3 regions of the Streptomyces sp. NPDC006134 genome follow, and region 2 is predicted to be linked to each of the others. Evidence: riboswitches for the same ligand, from Rfam matches in the RefSeq annotation. Region 2 holds a riboswitch; each other region holds the start of a gene.

Region 1 (2,189 bases), on a different contig from region 2:
ATGTTCTGCGCCTTGAACGGCGCCACCTTCACGCCCTGCCGCACCAGCCACCGGCAGATCCCGGCGGTGACGACGCTCTTGCCGGCGTCGGAGGTGGTGCCGGCGACGAGGAGACCCCCGCTTCTCATGACCTGTGTCCTCTCTTCGGCAGGCGCGACGTCACCGGACCCGACGACACCAGGCGCGAGGTCAGCAGCCGCGCGCCCGCGCACGCGCCCAGCGCCAGCCAGCTCACGCGCCGGGACAGCCGTACCGCCCGTTCGATGTCGCCGGCGCGGACGGCCCGCCCCGCGGCCCCGTTGAGCACGGGCCGGTGCTCCACCCGCCCGCCGTACGACAGCGTCCCGCCGAGCCGGACGCCGAGGGCGCCCGCGAACGACGCCTCGACGGGCCCGGCGTTGGGGCTCGGATGCTTGCCGGCGTCGGCCCGCCAGGCCCGTACGGCGCCGCGCGGATTCCCGCCGGCGACGGCGGCGAGGGCGGCGGTCAGCCGCGCGCCGGGCCAGCCGGCGAGGTCGTCGAGACGGGCGGAGGCCCAGCCGTAGCGGCGGTACCGGGGCGACTTGTGGCCGACCATGGCGTCGAGGGTGTTGACGGCCCGGAAGCCGAGCAGGCCCGGAACCCCGCCGGCGGCGCCCCACACCAGGGCGCCCACCACCGCGTCGGAGGTGTTCTCGGCGACGGACTCCACGACGGCCCGCGCGATCCCGTCGGCGTCCAGGGCCTGCGGATCGCGCCCGCACAGATGCGGCAGCCGCGCTCGGGCGGCCTCGACGTCGCCCGTCTCCAGTGCCCGCCCGACGGCACGCGCCTCGCGCGCGAGCGAGGTGCCGCCGACGACGGCCCAGGTGGCGGTGGCGGTCAGCGCGACGGAGGCGAGGGGCCAGGGGCGTACGGCGCGGGAGGCGAGGGCACCGAGCGCCACGGCGCCACCGGCGCACACGGCGGTGTGCACCGCGCCCCGGCCGCGGTGGTCCCGCCACAGCACACGTTCCACGGCACCGGCGGCACGGCCGAACGCGGCGACCGGATGCCCGCGGCGGGGATCGCCGAGGAGGAGGTCGCCGAGAAGGCCCGCGGCGGCGCCGTACGCGAAAACGCGTTCGGCACGCATGGAGCTCAGCCGGTCACACGGTCGGGGAAGGCAGGAAGAGACCTGGTACTGAACCTCGAACGGCAGCCGAGCATCGCGTTGTGTCCTCACTCAGGGTGTCCACGCCCTGGTTCGACGAGACCGGCGGTGAGAGTTCCTGGCTCCCGGGGTCTCCACCCCGGTCACAGTGGCGGGACCGCGCCGGATTCACACCGGGCTTCCTCTCCTGCCGCCGTACATGGCCCAGGAAGTCCACCATGGCCCGCGAACACCCGTCAACTTGCCGTTGACCTGCGCAGGGGGAGTGTGCGGAGGCCCACACGCGGGGGGTGTGCGCCGGGCACGCGGAAGCGGGGTGCGGGACGGTGGTCCGTCCCGCACCCCGCTGTGCGCGCGTGCGCGCCGCCGGCCGGGCGGCGGTCAGGCGACGATCAGATAGATCCCGTACGCCACCGCCGCCGCGCAGGCCGTGAAGCACGCGTAGGCGCCGGTGACCGCGAGGGCCGCGGAGCCGCCCTGGGCGGCGGCCCGCTCCCGGCGGGAGAGTCCGGCGATGCCCAGGGTGAACAGGGCCACCAGGGCCACAGTGACCACGAGGCTGACCCCGAAGACGGAGCCGAGGGCTGCCCAGTCGATCTTCATCCTGCTTCTTCCTTCGTACCGGGTGAGTTTCGTACCGGGTGAGCGCGGGCTCAGACGGGGGTGGCGGCCGACGGGGCCTTGGCGTCGGGGGCGGCGGAGAGCTGGGCCGGGATGGTGGCGGTCAGCTCCTCGGCGGCGCCCGCCGGGGGCGGGGTCACGGCGGCGATCGCGGTGGTGACCACACCGGCCGGCTCGGCGTCCGCCGTGTTGTCGGCGTTCTCGGTGTCGTTGACGTTGGTGTGGTCGACGACCTCGCGGCGGGAGATCTTCCAGATCGCGGCGCTGGAGGCGACCAGGAAGACCGCGACGAGCGCCGTACCCCAGTCGCCGAAGCCGCAGACCCACTCGGCGAGCGCGCCGACCAGAGCCGCGGCCGGCAGGGTCAGGCCCCAGGCGACGAACATCCGCGTCGCCGTGGACCAGCGCACGACGCCGCCCTTGCGGCCGAGGCCCG
Region 2 (2,189 bases):
ACCCAGTCGGCGCCCAGCGCGTGCGTCACGATGCCCCACACCTGGCCGGGCGGCACCCGCACCGAGCCGAGGGCCAGACCCGCCGTGGCGGAGACCACCAGGAGGACGGCCAGGACGACGAGCGTGACGGTGAGACCGGCCCGGCCCGCCCGCCCGCCGCCCTCCTGACGTCGGCGCACGGCCTGCCCGGTGCCGGCCTCGGCGGCCGGGGCCGTCACGCGAAGCTCTCGGGGTGGATGCCGCGGGCCAGGTCCTCGACCGCGTAGGCCGAGCGGACGCCGACCAGCGTCGCGGTCAGCGGCAGGACGACGAACCGCTGGTTCCTGACGGCGGGAACGTCCCGGAGGGCGGGCTGGGAGAGCAGGAACTCCTTCTTCCGCTCGACGCTTCCGGCGCCGGCGTAGTCGTAGAGGGCGATGACCTCGGGCCTGCGCTCGACGACCTGCTCCCAGGAGACGTCGCCGAAGACGTCGTCGAGGCCGGCGAAGACGTTCTCGCCGCCGGCCAGCCGGATCAGTTCGGTGCCCAGGCTCCTGCCGCCCGCGGTGAAGGCGGCCTTGTCGCCGCTGTCGTAGACGAAGACGGGCACCCGGGGCCTGCCTTCGACGGCGGTGGTGGCCCTGCCGACCCGTGCCCGCAGGCCGGCGACCAGTGCGTCCGCCCGGCCGGGGACGCCGAAGATCCTGCCGATGGTGCGGATCTCGGCGTAGGTGTCCTCCATCGTGACCCGCTTCTCGCCGCAGTACTCGCGGTTGAGGTGGGTGGCGATGCCGGCGTCGGCGAACGCCTTGCGGGAGCGGCCCTCGTGCTCGGCGAAGGCGCTGCCGTAGCCGCCGTAGACGAGGTCGGGCTCGGCTTCCAGGACCGTCTCGAACGACGGTTCCTTCTCCGCCAGCCGGGGGATCGCCTCGTAGTCCTTCCTCCACTCGGGCAGGACCGCGGAGTCGGGGAAGGCGGTGCCGGCCATGCGGTCCTTCAGGCCGAGGGCGAGCATCAGTTCCGCCGGGTGCTGGTGGATGGTGACGACACGGGAGGGCGGCTTGTCGTACGTCGTCTCCACGCCGCAGTTGTCGATGGTGACGGGGAAGCCCGCGGCCGGCGCGGCCGTGGCCTTCGCGGCCTCGGCGGTGTCCCGCGACGATCCGCAGCCGGCGGTCAGCAGGGCCGCCGACAGGGCGACGGCCGCGGCCGTGGCACGCAGGGTACGGCGCCTGCGGGCAGGGGTGAACAGCGGGGGACGGGACGTGCCGTCGTACACGTGAAGCCTCCTGGGGAGTCCGCGCTCCTCGGAACGGGCCCGCGACAGGCCAGTGTCCTGACTCCCGGATCGACGCTCCTCCCCCGGCCTTCCCGCGCGGCGCGCAGTGGCGTGTCGAGGGGTGCACTCCCCGGTCACAGTGGCGGGACCGTGCCGGATTCGCACCGGCTTCCTGTCTCCCGTCGCGGCGATGACCCGCTGATACTACGATCCGCCCCGCTCGGGTCGAAAGGGCGTGCGGACCTGCGCGCACGCCCCCGTGCCCCGCGTCACTGCACGCCCCCCCGTGCCCCGCGTCACTCCTCGCGGACCGCCCGCAGCACCAGCCGCTCGGCGTTCTCGTCGTAGGGGCGGCCGTCGAACCCGCCGAACACCTCCACCCGGCCGAACCCCGCCTCCCGCGCCATCCGCCGCAGCTCGACCGCGCTGTACACGAACCACACCAAGGTGGCCCGCGTCACCCGCTCGCCCCGGACCAGGACCCAGTCGCTGCGCAGCCGCGCCCAGTCGTCCAGCACGGTGTCGGTCTGCACCATCAGGTCCTCGCCGCGCCGCACCACCTTCGGCGGGGTGACCTTGCGGGCCAGCAGCTCCTTGCCGGCGAGGTCCAGGACGAGGGTGCCGCCGGGTACCAGGCAGTCGTGCATGACGCGCAGCACCCGCTCGTTGTCGGCGGGGTCCTCGAAGTAGCCGAACGAGGTGAACATGTTGAGGACGACGTCGAAGGCGCCCGGCGCCTCGTACGCGCGGGCGTCGGCCCGCACGTACGTGACCCGGACGCCGGCGTCGGCCGTCCGCTTCCGCGCCCGCTCCAGCATGGCCGGGCTCAGGTCCACCCCGGTGACGTCGTGGCCGCGGCGGGCGAGCGGCACCGTGAACACCCCGGGCCCGCAGCACAGGTCCAGCACCCGGGCGCCGGCCGGGAAGGACA
Region 3 (2,189 bases), on a different contig from region 2:
CAGGCGGCCTGCACGGCGCGGCGGCCGGGGTCGCGCAGGGCGGTCTGGAGCAGCACGAGTCCGTCGGCCGTCAGCCGCTCGCCCACGATCCGCAGGTCGGGTTCCGCCTGGACGGCGACGTCGAGCCGGACCGGTCCCTCGGGGCCGTCGGCCGTGCAGCCGATGCGGAAGCCGCGGCGCCGCTGGGCGTCGGGCCGGGCCCGCTCGGGCACGCAGGCGCCCGGGTCGGGGAAGACCGTGCCGAGTTCGGCACCGGAACCGAGCCGGGCGAGGGCCTCGTACGCCCGCAGCGCGCTGGTCTTGCCGCTGCCGCTCGGCCCGGCCAGGAGGGTGAGCGGCGCGAGCGGGACGGTGACGCGCCGGTGCGCGGCGAAGGCGGACAGCCGCAGTTCGGTGACGCACGGCCGGTCGGGGCGCCCCTTGTCGCCGTCGCGCGGCACCGCGGACGGCGGCGCGGGAGCGGCCGGCGGGGTCGGCAAGGTCATGTCCGGACCGTAGGGCTCCGCCGCCGGGCGAACCGTTTTGCCGTCGGCCCCTTCCTACGATCGGGGGACCGGGCGCGTCAGGGCGGGCCCGCCCCTCACCCGCCGGGGCCGTCCCGCCTCGCCGCCCCCGGGAGAGCCGTCAGACGCCGGGAACTCCCGCGCCCTCCATGAGCCCGGTCACCTCGGTGCCGGCCGGCGTGAGCAGGAACACGTTCCGGTCGACCCGGTGCATCCCGCTGGCCAGGCCGAAGACGACGCCCGTGCTGAAGTCCAGGACCCGCTTGGCGACCTCGGTCTCCGCGCCGGTCAGATCGAGCAGGACCGGGATGCCCGCCATGAGGGTCTCGGCGACCTCGCGGGCGTCGGCGAACACGTTGACCCGCAGGACGACGAAGCGGCGCCGGGCCTCCGTCTCCGCCTCCGGCAGCGCGCGGTGGCCCACCGAGGAGGGCCAGGCGTCGCGGCCCCGCAACGGCACGACCTGGGCGAGCCCTTCCCACTGTTCATCGGTGACGTCGTGGCTGTTCACCGGCTCCCCCGCTTCGACTCGCCTTGTTGCCTGCACCAGCCAATTCTTACGCCATGTCACCCGATCGGCCCAACAGCGACACGGTGCCGGCCGGCCGAGCCGTACGGTCTCGCGGCCGGGCGCGTTCCCGTGGGCCGCTCGCCCCGTTCGGTCCGGCTTGTCACCACCCCCGCGGGAGCACTACTGTCGCCACGCCTTGGTGAACGGGAAATCCGGTGTGATGCCGGTGCGGCCCTCGCCACTGTGATCGGGAAGTCCGGCTCCGGCCCTCACGGGCGGCCACTGGGTCCTTCGGGACCTGGGAAGGCGGAGCACGGGCGGTGGTACCCGTCAGCCAGGAGACCGGCCAAGGCGCGTCGTCCATCCACGAGGTGCTGGAGAGGGTCTGCCGAGCCATGCACATAGCCGAGGGCTTTCTGCCTCCGGCGCACGCGATCGCCTGGGGTGTCGCGTCCGCGCCGTTCGTCGTCCACGGAGTCCGGTCGCTCACCCGTGAGGTGAGGGAGCATCCCGAGAGCACGTTGCTGCTCGGCGCGTCCGGGGCGTTCACGTTCGTCCTGTCGGCGCTCAAATTGCCGTCCGTCACCGGGAGTTGCTCCCATCCCACCGGGACGGGACTGGGCGCGATCCTGTTCCGGCCGCCGGTCATGGCGGTGCTCGGCACCATCACCCTGCTCTTCCAGGCGCTGCTGCTCGCGCACGGCGGGCTGACCACGCTCGGCGCCAACGTGTTCTCCATGGCGATCGTGGGGCCGTGGGCCGGGTACGGCGTGTACCGGCTGCTGCGGCGGTGCGGCGTGCCGCTGATGGTCGCGGTGTTCGCCGCCGCGTTCGCCGCCGACCTGTCCACCTACTGCGTCACCAGCGTGCAGCTGGCGCTCGCCTTCCCCGACCCGGGCAGCGGGTTCTGGGGCGCGCTCGGCACGTTCGGCTCCGTCTTCGCCGTCACCCAGATCCCGCTGGCGGTGAGCGAGGGGCTGCTCACCGTGCTCGTGATGCGGCTGCTGACGCAGTCCAGCAAGGGGGAACTGGCCCGGCTCGGTGTGGTGGCGGACGGGCCGAAGGCCCGGAAGGCACAGGAGGCGGTGGCCCGGTGAAGCGGAACACGAAGATCAACGCGCTGTTGCTGCTGGCGGTGGCCGCACTGGCCGTCCTGCCCCTGGCGCTCGGGCTCG

Evidence for each region. A riboswitch is a leader RNA that binds a small molecule or an ion and turns the genes downstream of it on or off. The one in region 2 is predicted to bind cobalamin.
Region 1: linked by a shared signal. The riboswitch ahead of ABZ340_RS28195 (cobalamin biosynthesis protein) and the one ahead of ABZ340_RS19190 (ABC transporter substrate-binding protein) in region 2 are both predicted to bind cobalamin.
Region 3: linked by a shared signal. The riboswitch ahead of ABZ340_RS19815 (energy-coupling factor ABC transporter permease) and the one ahead of ABZ340_RS19190 (ABC transporter substrate-binding protein) in region 2 are both predicted to bind cobalamin.

Annotation. Positions count from the first base shown of each region.
Region 1 is NZ_JBEXTV010000052.1:31,570-33,758, reverse strand. Features, by position in the region: gene ABZ340_RS28200 (cobyric acid synthase) at 1-128, opposite strand, end outside; gene ABZ340_RS28195 (cobalamin biosynthesis protein) at 125-1,114, opposite strand; cobalamin riboswitch at 1,224-1,366, opposite strand; gene ABZ340_RS28190 (hypothetical protein) at 1,514-1,735, opposite strand; gene ABZ340_RS28185 (inorganic phosphate transporter) at 1,786-2,189, opposite strand, start outside.
Region 2 is NZ_JBEXTV010000027.1:37,887-40,075, forward strand. Features, by position in the region: gene ABZ340_RS19185 (iron ABC transporter permease) at 1-179, opposite strand, end outside; gene ABZ340_RS19190 (ABC transporter substrate-binding protein) at 215-1,258, opposite strand; cobalamin riboswitch at 1,288-1,472, opposite strand; gene ABZ340_RS19195 (class I SAM-dependent methyltransferase) at 1,555-2,189, opposite strand, start outside.
Region 3 is NZ_JBEXTV010000028.1:82,419-84,607, forward strand. Features, by position in the region: gene ABZ340_RS19805 (ATP-binding protein) at 1-485, opposite strand, end outside; gene ABZ340_RS19810 (cell division protein SepF) at 625-1,014, opposite strand; cobalamin riboswitch at 1,195-1,380, shown strand; gene ABZ340_RS19815 (energy-coupling factor ABC transporter permease) at 1,410-2,111, shown strand; gene ABZ340_RS19820 (energy-coupling factor ABC transporter substrate-binding protein) at 2,108-2,189, shown strand, end outside.